Regions from separate parts of the Oxobacter pfennigii genome, predicted to be linked through region 2. Evidence: riboswitches for the same ligand, from Rfam matches in the RefSeq annotation. Region 2 holds a riboswitch; the other holds the start of a gene.
What was found. Region 2 has a riboswitch for cyclic di-GMP ahead of OXPF_RS06370 (hypothetical protein). Riboswitches for the same ligand answer to the same signal wherever they lie in the genome.
Positions count from the first base shown of each region.

Region 1 (6,142 bases), on a different contig from region 2:
CTTCACTGTGACAGCGGCTCCTACTTACACCATCACAGCGAATCCGACCAGCAAGAACTTCGGCTCACTGGTAGAGGGTTACAGTGCCCCGGCAGCGCAGACCGTCACCATCACAAACGCCGGAAACTCCAGCGTGACGCTGACCCAGCCGACCAGTACCAACTACACCATCGGCACACTCAGTACCACCACACTGGCGGCAAACGGTACGGCTACCTTTACCGTTGCACCGAAAGCCGGTCTTGCGGTGGGAGCGCATAATGAGACACTGACCGTAAGCACCGACCACAGCACCAACGCTACGGTGGAATTGAGTTTTGAAGTGACGGCGGCTCCTACTTATACCATCACCGCTGACCCGGTAACCAAGGATTTCGGATCGCTGACAATCGGCTATATTGCCCCGGTAGCGCAGACCGTCACGATCACAAACACCGGAAACTCCAGCGTGACGCTGACCCAGCCGACCAGCACCAACTATACCATCGGGACACTCAGTACCACCACACTAGCGGCAAACGGTACGGCCACCTTTACCATTACGCCGAAAACCGGTCTTGCAGTGGGGAATTATAATGAAACGCTGACCGTAAGTACCAACCATAGCACCAATGCTACGGTGGAATTGAGTTTTGCAGTGACGACGGCTCCTACTTATACCATCACCGCTGACCCGGTAACCAAGGATTTTGGTTCACTGACAATCGGCTACAGTGCCCCGACAGCGCAGACCGTCACCATCACAAACACCGGAAACTCCAGCGTGACGCTGATCCAGCCGACCAGCACCAACTATACCATCGGCACACTCAGTACCACCACACTGGCGGCAAACGGCACGGCTACCTTTACCGTTGCACCGAAAGCTGGTCTTGCAGTGGGTAATTATAATGAAACGCTGACCGTAAGCACCAACCAAAGCACCAATGCTACGGTAGAACTGAGTTTCTCTGTAACGGTGGTTCCGAACTACATCGTCACCTTCAACCCGAACGGCGGCACGGTCAGTGAAACTTCACGCTCGGTTGCATCTGGTACGGCGGTAGGGGCACTCCCGACACCGACACGCTCCGGCAGTTACAGCTTTGACGGCTGGTATACGGCGGCAAGCGGTGGAACTCAAATCTCCGCAAGCACAACCGTCAGTGCAAATGTGATCTACTATGCCCATTGGACTTACACCGGCGGCGGTGGCTCTGGAAGTGGCGGCGGCAGCTCCTCAAACGACAACAGCAGCCCTGTCATCGTCACCCCACCCGCACCGGATAAGCCGAATTCACCCACTCAGGGAGAAATCAAGGTTCCCGGCACAGTGGACGGCAAGGGCAATGTCACAGTGAGCCTCACTGACAAAACTGTGACTGACGCTTTTAACAAGGCACTGGCTGAGGCCAAGAAAAACGGCACGGAGCAAAATGGCATCACGGTGGTTCTCCGTGTGGATACCGGCAACAAAACCGGCTCCAATGTTACGGTCAATCTACCAAAGGCCGTGCAGGATACCATCATTGCAAAGAAAATCGTCAACACCATTGTGGTGGTAGACAACCCCGACATCAGAGTCGGTATGGATTTGGCGACCATACAGGAAATCAATAAGCAGGCAAAATCTGATGTAAATATCACCGCCACCCGCACGAACAGCGGCAAACTAACAGGCGAGGCGAAAAAGGCAATCGGCAGCCGTCCGGTATTTGACCTCAAGGTGAACTACGGCAACGGCAAGGCGGTCAGCAGCTTCGGCGCAGGCAGCGTATCGGTAACCATCCCCTATACCCTCGGCGCAAATGAAAAGGTAGGGAATGTGCAGGCTGTGTATGTGGACAGCAAGGGTAAGGTGCATTGGCTGGTAAACTCGGTCTATGACAGTGTGGAAAAGGTACTGCGCTTCAGCACCGATCATTTTTCCACCTACGGCATCGGCTATAAACAGGCCAACACCGCATTTACTGACATTGCAGGCCATTGGGCAAAGGAAGATATTGAGTTTGTGGCAAGCCGTGGGCTGTTCAGCGGAACTTCTGAAACCAAGTTCAGCCCGAACACCGCCATGACAAGAGGAATGTTCGTCACGGCGCTGGGGAGGCTTGCAAACGCCGATGTGAGCGGCTACGCAAAGAGCAGCTTCAGCGATGTGCAAGACGACGCCTACTATATGGGCTACATTGAGTGGGCAAGCAAAAATAACATTGTAAACGGGGTTGGCAATGGAAAGTTTGCCCCGGATCAGTCCATCACCCGTGAGCAGATGGCGGTCATTATGAGCAATTATGCCAAGACCATCGGTTATACTCTGCCGAAGGTTCATATCGAAAATATCTTTACAGATAACGCTAAAATCAGTACCTACGCCAAGGAAGCCGTGAAGCAGATGCAAATGGCAGGCGTCATCAGCGGCAAAAACGGCAATCTCTATGATCCGCAGGGTACAGCCACAAGAGCCGAGGTGTCCGCTGTTCTGCGCCGCTTTGTGGAGCTGGCAATTTCCAGCGACACGGCGCAGGGCTGGTCCATGAACGATTCCGGCAAATGGATGTACTTCAAGGATGGCAAGCCCCTCACCGGCAAGCAGGACATTGACGGGGCGACCTATACCTTTGACCAGTACGGCGTGACAGTGGATGTGCCGAAAAATCTGAGGTACACCACCTACACCGTGCAAAAGGGCGATAGCTTTTGGAGCATATCCCACAAGCTGTGCTGCCCCATGAGCGAGCTGGAACGACTGAACAACAAGAGCCGGTTTTCTATCATTTACCCCGGCGATGTACTTCGAGTGCCGGAAAAGTAACAGAAACAACAAATCAATAGAGCTATGGGCAAACCCGGTTAAAACCGGGGACGCAAAGCCGAGGGTCTAAGGTGTCTTAGGGCGCTATGATAGTCTGGCTGCCAAAAACTGCGCAGGGCGTGCCCTCTCCAAACTGGGGGTACGCCTTTGTCATTTCTTACGGTTTTTAACGGAATATATGGCATCCAGATACTTTGATTTTGCTATGCGCTATGGCGAAAGGGGTGCTTCTATGAAAACTTCTTGTTTTGATATGAGGTGGAAATAAAGACGGCGGACTTTATATTTACCATTTTCTTTACATACAATTTCATATTCAGATTGTAAAAAAGTCAGTATTTTGCCATTGGCAATCTACTGACTTTTTTTATTCGATAAGAAAATGTAAACCCCGACCGGCATTTACATACTTTTACAATTTATCTCTCAATCAGGCAAACACGATTTTACATTGCCGTTCCCCGCCTCCGGGCTTTGGATTTTACAAAAATTCAAAGTTCGGAGGAAAGGAACATGAAAAATTACAAAGACAGCGATTATGCCCTCAACAAGTATAGTGAGGGTATTGTATATAAATTTGCCGACTGTGTCCGTTTGGAGATCACTTTAGAGGACTACCTGGCGGAGAACCCCGGCAAGACGACGGAGGATTTTCAGGAACTGAAAGACCTGTCGGATGAAATCTATCACCGGCAGGTCGTACACGAACATCGGACAAGCCGTCTGGATGTGCCTATAAACGGGCTTGAGGAAACCGAACCGCTTTCCGTACCGCCCCCTGATACCGTGCTGATACATAATGCCGAGAAAACAAGGCGCTGAAAGCCGCCCGGCAGCTTCTGGACAGCGGGCAGCTGACCGAAACACAAAGGCGCAGATTTCTTCTGCATTTCATTCAAGGACTGTCAACACGGCAGATCGCGGTAAAGGAATTGGTCAGCCATGTGGCTGTACATAAATCCATTGCCCTTGCCAAAGAAAAACTTAAAAATTTTTTTAAACAGGGTTAACACCCCCCTCCTTTTTTGACATTAGGTGAAAGGTTCTTTTCGCCTTTCGCCTGTTCCTTGACAAACACCGGTGCGCTTCACCGGTCATACCGGGATGTCAGGTACATTACCTTCCGTGCCGTGCGCCAGGATCGCCGGTCATTTCCCGTTCTGCGAGGCAGTTTTGCAGAGACGGGGTATGTCCGTGCGGGAGCGCCCGCCCTTTTAGCGCCTCGAAAGGCCGGCAGACAAAAGGCACAGGAGCCATAATGATACTTCCCATTTAGGGCCAGCGAAAAGGCAAGTAGCTGGGAAAGCATCGCTCCGGCTGGGATAGGCCGGAGGGAGCTTTCATGCGCAGAGTTTTACTCTGCGGCTTGACATTACCCCCTGTATCCGGGAAGCGAGGCCAAATAGGATACGAAATTATGAGGAACACGAATCATCTGCCTGACGGCGGAGCTATTGCGGCAAAGCGGCCATCTTGCTTTGCCGCACCACTCTGCCGTCAGCAAAAAGGAGGGAAACCCATGCAGTACAAGGCCATTCATGAGGTCAGCCGCGAAATCCCTCCGGGGATTTTGCAAAAATACGGAGAAGCGGCTCTTTTTACCGCCTATGGCTGCGTTTTGCTGGAATGCGAAACCGCCAAGGGCTATGGCTATAAAGCACTCAATCTACAAACAGGGCGTATGGCGGCCATTCACCGCCGTACCAGCCCCCTGACCCTTTCCGGCGTGGCGACCATGGCGGAACGCATCCGCCTGTCGCCCGTGGCGGGCAAGGGCCGGTATGAAATCGACATGCCGCCCGGAGAAAACCTGCTCCGGGACAGCCTTGCGGGAATTCAGAACCACATTTTTGAAACCATTCTGCCGGAACACGGCTATGGCATCCGGGAAAAGCAGGTGGAGCTTGCCGCCCACATTCTGGATGCTATCGGGCACCGGGATATTTCCCTGTCCGAGGCGGAGGTGGGCACCGGCAAGACCCATGCCTATCTGATCGCCGCCGCCCTTGCCAAGCGGGGGCGCGTCAACGACTTCTGGCTCCGGGGCTATTATCCCGACCAGAGCTACGCCGCCAGCGCCTATATGCCCGTAGTGATTTCTACCGCCAGCATTGCGCTCCAGAACGCCATTGTCAGGGACTATATTCCTGAGATATCCCGTATTCTGATGGCTCACGGCATTATTCGGACGCCTTTATCCTGTGTCCTCAGAAAAGGCCGGGAGCATTATGTCTGCGAACGGAACCTGCGGACCTTTTACCGGGATACGGACGAGCGGACGCAAAAGCGTCTGGCTCCATTGCTACAGGGCATAGCTTCCATTGATCTGGCCAACACGGAAGGGCTGACACCCTATATCAAACGGCGGATCTGCGTATCAGGACGCTGTGACGACCACTGCCCTTATTACGACGGCTGCAAGTACATGGCCCATATATGCTATGTCCAGTCCGGCGAACATGATTTTCAGGTCTGCAACCACAACTATTTTCTGGCCGATGTCCTGCGCCGTTCCAAAGGGCAGCGTCCTCTCATTCCTCATTATCAGGCGGTCATCCTTGATGAGGCTCACAAGTTTTTGGAAGCGGCCAGACAGATGTACGGCGTGGAGCTTAGCAGCCTTGCCATTCCCCGAATGGTGGAGGATATCAGCTGCTTTACTTACCGGAAAGGCGTTAGCGGCCAGACGGTGCGGGAGCTGGCGGTGAAGCTGGGCGGACAGAACCGGCGTTTGTTCCGGCTCCTGACAGAGCGTATCCCCACTGGCAGCGGGGACGAAGAAGCGGAACGGGTTCCGACGCTTTTGGATGAAACAGCGGCCAGGCACCTGCGCAATATCCGGCGCATCGGCAGTGAGCTTTCCACTTTGCTGTCGGAACAGCTGCTCCTTGCAAGATATCACGGAAGCTGCGCCCAAGCACGCTTCGCCCTTTCCCGCATCCGGGAGCAGGCGGGCATCCTGGAGAATTATGAAAGCCTCGTCTACTGGCTGGAGCAGCCAAACGGGGAGTTATCCCCGGAGGAAAGAAATTCTCTGGAAACTCTTCTGTGCGCCATTCCAAAGCAGCTGAGCGATCTGCTCTACAAAGACCTTTGGAGCGGAAGCATTCCGGTGATCCTGACCTCGGGCACGCTGTCGGCTGCCGGGAGCTTTACCCATATCGAACGCAAGATGGGGCTTGACCGGGTGCGGAATCTGACAAAGACCAGCAAGCCCTCTCCCTTTTGCTACCGGGAGAATGTGCTTTTGTATCTCAGCGAGTCCGTTCCCTTTCCCGACCTTCGGGATAAAGAATACCTTGCCGCCGTAGCCGAGGAAGCGGGACAGCTGATTGAAGCGGCTCACGGTCA
Region 1 is NZ_LKET01000028.1:174,924-181,065, reverse strand. It holds gene OXPF_RS07470 (S-layer homology domain-containing protein) at 1-2,791, shown strand, start outside; cyclic di-GMP riboswitch class I at 2,809-2,897, shown strand; gene OXPF_RS23020 (hypothetical protein) at 3,305-3,613, shown strand; gene OXPF_RS23515 (sigma factor-like helix-turn-helix DNA-binding protein) at 3,610-3,801, shown strand; gene OXPF_RS07460 (ATP-dependent DNA helicase) at 4,311-6,142, shown strand, end outside.
Region 1: another riboswitch for cyclic di-GMP. It lies ahead of OXPF_RS23020 (hypothetical protein); the one in region 2 lies ahead of OXPF_RS06370 (hypothetical protein).

Region 2 (6,142 bases):
ACCTTCAGCCCCGGATAATGTGGCGTTGCCGGCTATTATGGCTCCCACAGCCGATGCCGTAAATAGGGAATTTACTATTTCTTCCTCTGTGGAGTTGAAATTTTCAGCTGCTGTAATTATAACCGCCGGAAGAATGCCGCAGGAGCCGGCTGTGGGTGCTGCAACTATTCTTCCCATGGCGCTGTTTACTTCGCTGGATGAAAATGCCCTTGCCATGGCTTTGTTTATATTGCTTCCGCACAGGGTTTTGTTTTTATTTATGTTATCGTTTATTCTCTTGGCATCACCGCCGATAAGGCCGCTGATGGATTTTATATCCTTCTCCAATCCCTGGGATGCGGAGCTTCTCATTACTTCAAGGCTTTGGCGCATTCTTTCCATCACTTCTCCTTTGGATTTCTCAGAAGTTTTAGCCTCGTCATCTATTATGGCAGCACTTATTTTCACATTATTTTTGATGCAGTATTCCAGTAGCTCTTTTGCACTGCTGAACATATTTCTCTTCCTTTCTTTATATAGGCTTTACCAGAAAAACCTTTTCTATATCCTTTATTTTTGAAATTCCCTCAATAGCTTCATCAGGAATTGGGTTATCCGTTTCCACCACCATGGATGCCATCTGCCCCTTTGATTTTCTTATAACCTTCATAAAGGCTATATTCACTTTAAGCTCTGATAATAGCGAAGTGACGGCAGTAATTACCCCCGGCCTGTCATAATGCTTTGTGATTATGGTAGGGTATTCTCCCGTAAATTCCACTTCTTCGCCGTTTACTTCCTTTATAAGTACATTTCCGCCGCCTATTGACGATCCAGTGACGGTAAAGGCTGTGCCGTTACTTTTTTCAAAGAGAAACTTAACGGTGTTAGGGTGTACATCCCCCAAGTCGGATTCTATAAATTCGTATTCCAGTCCTTCTTTGCTGGCTATTATAAACGAGTCCCGAAGTCTCTCATCGTGGGGCTCAAAACCCAGTACGCCGGCCAGCAGCGCTTTGTCGGTACCATGGCCTTTATATGTTTTAGCAAAGGAACCATGAAGCAAAAAGGTAACTTTTTTTATATCACTTCCTGCTATGTTTGCTGCAATTCTTCCCAGCCTGGCTGCCCCTGCAGTATGAGAGCTTGAAGGACCTATCATCACCGGCCCTAATATGTCAAACACGCCATAGTTTTTAGCCATATATTTTCACCTGCCGTATTATTAATCTATATACATATTAGTTTATCATTATAGCCGGAATTATGTAAGGAGGGAGGTTTCAAGGAAGGGGACGGTTCATTCCAATTTTGCATTTGGGACAGACTACAGACTTGGATTATTTTATGATATAATATTATAAAAGTATATGTAAAAGTAGGGATTATTTTTTAAGTTTATATGTATAAATGAACCTTTGATGTATATAATACTAATAAAATATACGAACATACGTTCTGAATAAAATATTAAGAAGGTGTGAAAGAATGGAAGATAAAACTTTTGAATTAGTAGAAAAGATGTACATTGAATTTAGCATAAAATTTGAAAAGATTGACAAGAGATTTGATAAAATTGAAAATGAAATATCTGAAATAAAAAAAGACGTAAGAAAAGTTAATGAAAAATTAGACGGGCCTATTAATGACAGGCTCACAGCACTTGAAGACGGATATAAATTAACATATGAAAAATTAACATGCCTCGAAAAGAAAGTGGATGTTTTATCGGATAAGGTTGATAAGCATGATATAAGAATTGAGGTAATAGAAGGCGGCAGAAGAATATAACCATAGGAGCGTGCTCATATTGGAAGATAAAGCTTTTGAATTACTTGAAAAAATGTACGCTGAGTTTAACATAAAGTTTGATAAGATAGATGAGAGATTTGAAAGAATCGACCAAAAATTTGAAAAGATAGACGAGAAGTTTAATAAAATTGATAAGAGATTTGATGATATAAACGTAAAGTTTGCCAGGGTAGGTGAAAGATTAGATAAAATCGACGGCAGGCTGGATAAAGCCGATGAGAGATTTGAAAAGGTTGATACAAGGTTCGATAGCTTAGAAATTAAAGTCGATAGTTTAAAAGATCAGCTTTCGGAATTTGAAGCAAAGACGGCAGCATATCACATAGAAACCATGTCAAATATAAATGAGTTATCAGAAAATATCAATTTCTGGATAGATGAAGATACGAGAACCCGTAAGGATATATTTTTAATTAAGAAAAAGCTGGGCATGATTTAACGAAGCAATAAAATGATATTAATATATATTTTTTTCCATATTTAGATTAAATTCGCATAATTTAGTAGACATGATTTCATATATCGTATATAATAATAATGAAATTAAAATCCGATAAAGGCAAACTTAGGGAAACCTAAGGACGCAAAACTATAGGGGTTAAAATCACATAAAAAGTGATTATGCCAGCCAGTTACCGAAGATGAATGATATACTCGTTTTAATTGCTATTCTTCGGAATAGCTTTATATTTTTACAATTCCTCCGGATTTTAATTTAATAAATTTATGGAGGTATAGGCTGTGAAATTGTTAATTTTTATCGGCGTCTTGTTAACAATTGCAACTTTCATCATGGCTTGTTTAAGGGCAAGTGCCCTGGCAGACAGACGGTACGACACAGACTGTAAAGGAGCTTAAAGCTCCTTTTTTTATTTGGTAAAAATAGAAATTTTAGTATAAGTTATTGACAGAATATGCTATAATGGCATACAAGATGAGTTGATTTCACTGGTTTTTAAGGGGATAAATATGAAAACTTTTAAAAAAATAAGTTTGCTGTTTTGTGCATTACTTATTATTGCAGTTTTTTATATATATAATTGCCTTGTTTATAAAGAGGATATAAGTACATTCAGTAATTACGATAATGTAGATATTAATACCAAGATAAAGACTGCCATATTAGGAGACGGTATTATCGACTTAAACGAAGAGGAATTAAATGCGGCTGCAGCTTTAGCATTACGGGACAATGAGAATGTTAAAGCCATGCATATTGATATACAGGAAAGCAAGGTTTTATTTAAAGCCCTGGTACATATGGCAGGCAGGGAGTTAATGGTCAAAGCCGTTGTAACGCCTGTCATGAAGGATGGGGATATTATAGCTTCAATTGACAGTGTCACAGTGGGAAGGCTTAAGCTCCCGGATATATTAATTAAATACGGTATCAGCCGGTACTTACCCCAAGGAATGGCAGTAACAGAAGATGGATCAATTAATGCAGGAAACCGGATATTGATGCTGGACGGTATTGAAAATATGATACTTAATAATGATAATATAAAAATAGTTTTACAGCAGACCTTGCCGGGGTTTGAAGATTTTGCATCAAATGAGACAAGCAGTGCAGGGTCTGATGCTACAGAAATTACACCGCAACAAGGAAATACGTCAAATCAATCTCAATCGAACAATACGGGAAAGACTGTTACACAAAAACCTTCACCAACAATAACACAGGCCGGCTCAAATCAAACTTCAAACTCAGTTACCCCGACACCGACACAGGGTTCATCCCCGAATCCGGCAATACCAACTGTGCCGGCAGAGGCTGATACTCAGAAAAAAATATCAGCATTGAAAACTACAAACAGCCAGCTATATAATGTGCAAAATGCTGTAAAGAACAGCAGCGCTAAAAACTGGGTAGGCTGGGTAATATCTGTTAACAGCAAAATGATTGGAAATCCCAATGGTAACTTCAGCAGTGATATTAACAGCGCTAAGTCAGCATATAAAAGCTTTTCAGCGGATATAAAAGATGAAATAAAGAGCGCTGCCATTAATAACCTTGACATTTCTGCTGTGAGATACCTTGTAAATGTATACGGTATGTAGTGAGTAATTTTACTTATTGCTTATATTATTTTCTCTTTTCGGAAAGAGGTGATGTAGATTTATAGTAATGAAAACCTATATAAAAAAGTTTAATAAAGTAACAAGAAAGGAGACACACAGAATGCCTAAAAAATTTAAAAGGATTTTTACGTGGTGTTTAGTAACTTGTCTGATTTTAACTCAGACAATTGTTGGCGGCATAGCATTTGCTGAGACATCGGCAGAAAGGCTTTACGGACAGGACAGGTATCAGACTGCAGTTGCTATATCACAAAAAGGATGGCCTTCAGGCTCAGACTATGCAATTATAGCCAGGGGAGACGATTTTGCCGATGCACTTTGTGCAGGACCCCTAGCTAAAAAGTATGATGCGCCTATACTTTTAACTGAGACAAGCACCTTAAATGCCAATACATTAAATGAGTTAAAGAGGTTAGGAGTAAAGAATGTAATCATAGTAGGCGGAACAGGTGCTGTATCTGAAAATGTTGAAATAGCTTTGACTGCAGCAGGTATAGCAAGTGTTGTACGTTTCTGGGGCGCAGACAGATATGAAACATCAGTTAAAATAGCTGAAAAAATTGGTACTGTTAAAACCGTGGTTTTAGCAACTGGTGAAAATTACCCAGATGCACTATCCATAGCACCCGTAGCATCAGCCAACGGCTGGCCAATAATTCTTACAATGAAGGACACATTGCCCTCATCTGCTGTTTTATATATGAATACCTGCGGTGTAACAAAGTCCTATGTTGTTGGCGGTACCGGAGTTATAGGAGATTTGGTATATTATTTGGCACCTAATGCAACAAGGTTAGGCGGTGCTGACAGGTACGCAACAAACGTGCTTGTTATGGACGAATTTAAAGATACTCTCAATTTTGATACTATTTACCTTGCAGTGGGCGATGGCCCAAGCGGCAATGAATTTGCCGATGCACTTTCAGGTGCTGCTTTGGCAGCCAAGACATCATCCCCTGTTGTTTTGGCATATCAGAATCTTGCTGCCGGGACTTTGGACTTTTTAAAGGCTAATACATCCCTGGCAACTGAGGTTATATCCTTAGGAGGAGAAGCAGTTATGCCTTCATCTGTTGCAAATAGCATAACAGCATTGATTCCCGTAGCAGCAAGATACGATTCATCAGGAGTTTATGGACCAGCAGAAGGTACAGAGACAATCAACGGTAATGTAGTTATTGCTGCTGATGGTGTAACGTTACAGAATGTAACCATAGAAGGCGACCTGCTCCTTGCAAAAGCCATAGGATTAGGCACCGTAAACCTTAATAATGTAACTGTAAAAGGTACTACCACTGTCAAAGGCGGCGGTACGGACAGTATTATAATGTACAATTTTAATGGACAAACCGTAGTTGTTGATGTGCCTGACGGCCACAGCGTAAGGCTGGTAGCAAGCGGCAGCACAACTATAGCTGATGTAGTTTTGAACAGCGGCGGTAAGCTGGGGGAATCCGAACTTACCGGAAGCGGTTTTGTAAACGTTGCTATTCCTGCAGGTGCTGAGGTTACCTTAGTTGGTGACTTTGATACAGTCGAAGTTGAGGGAAGCGGAGCAAAGGTAACTTTATCCCAAGGTTCCATTAAGACATTGAATATTGACAGCACAGCAGCCAATGCAGCTGTTGACCTGGCAGAAGGTACAAGTGTAACAACTCTTAACGTAAGTACTTCAGCTTCTGTATCAGGTAAAGGTACAATTAATACTGCAAACATAAACGCCAACGGAGTAACAATAGAACAGAAGCCAAAGACTACTAACGTGGCTTCCGGTGTCAGCGCAAGTGTTGGCGGAAAGACAGTAACCGGTACACCATCAACCGGCGGCGGTGGCGGTGGTGGCGGCGGTAACGGAGACGATGATGACGATGAGCCAGCTCCAGAGATTGAAAGACTTGCCGGCGTTGCACCAGTTAATGGTGTATTTACATTGGATGCGCCTTATAATATCTCCGGTGCAACTATTATAGTATCGGCAGCAGGCACGGTTACATTATCTTATGATGACGATGATGAAGACGATGAGCCAAACAGGACCCTTGGACAATGGTCATTTAGCAGCGGTTCAAATGAATTAACCGTAATAGGTAATGCAAGCGGATTGAGACCATTAAATATTTTATCAGCATTGCAGGATGCTGATATAGATGTTAATGACATTGCAGATGCTATAGACCTTACTGCCATATTAAATGCTGTAAAGAATGATGATTACAAGGCAGTTATTTATGATGAAGTAATTCCGACTTTACTTGATGGTTTAACAGGA
Region 2 is NZ_LKET01000027.1:67,498-73,639, reverse strand. It holds gene sdaAA (L-serine ammonia-lyase, iron-sulfur-dependent, subunit alpha) at 1-495, opposite strand, end outside; gene sdaAB (L-serine ammonia-lyase, iron-sulfur-dependent subunit beta) at 512-1,183, opposite strand; gene OXPF_RS06380 (hypothetical protein) at 1,468-1,770, shown strand; gene OXPF_RS06375 (hypothetical protein) at 1,790-2,230, shown strand; cyclic di-GMP riboswitch class I at 2,340-2,431, shown strand; gene OXPF_RS06370 (hypothetical protein) at 2,761-3,852, shown strand; gene OXPF_RS06365 (cell wall-binding repeat-containing protein) at 3,974-6,142, shown strand, end outside.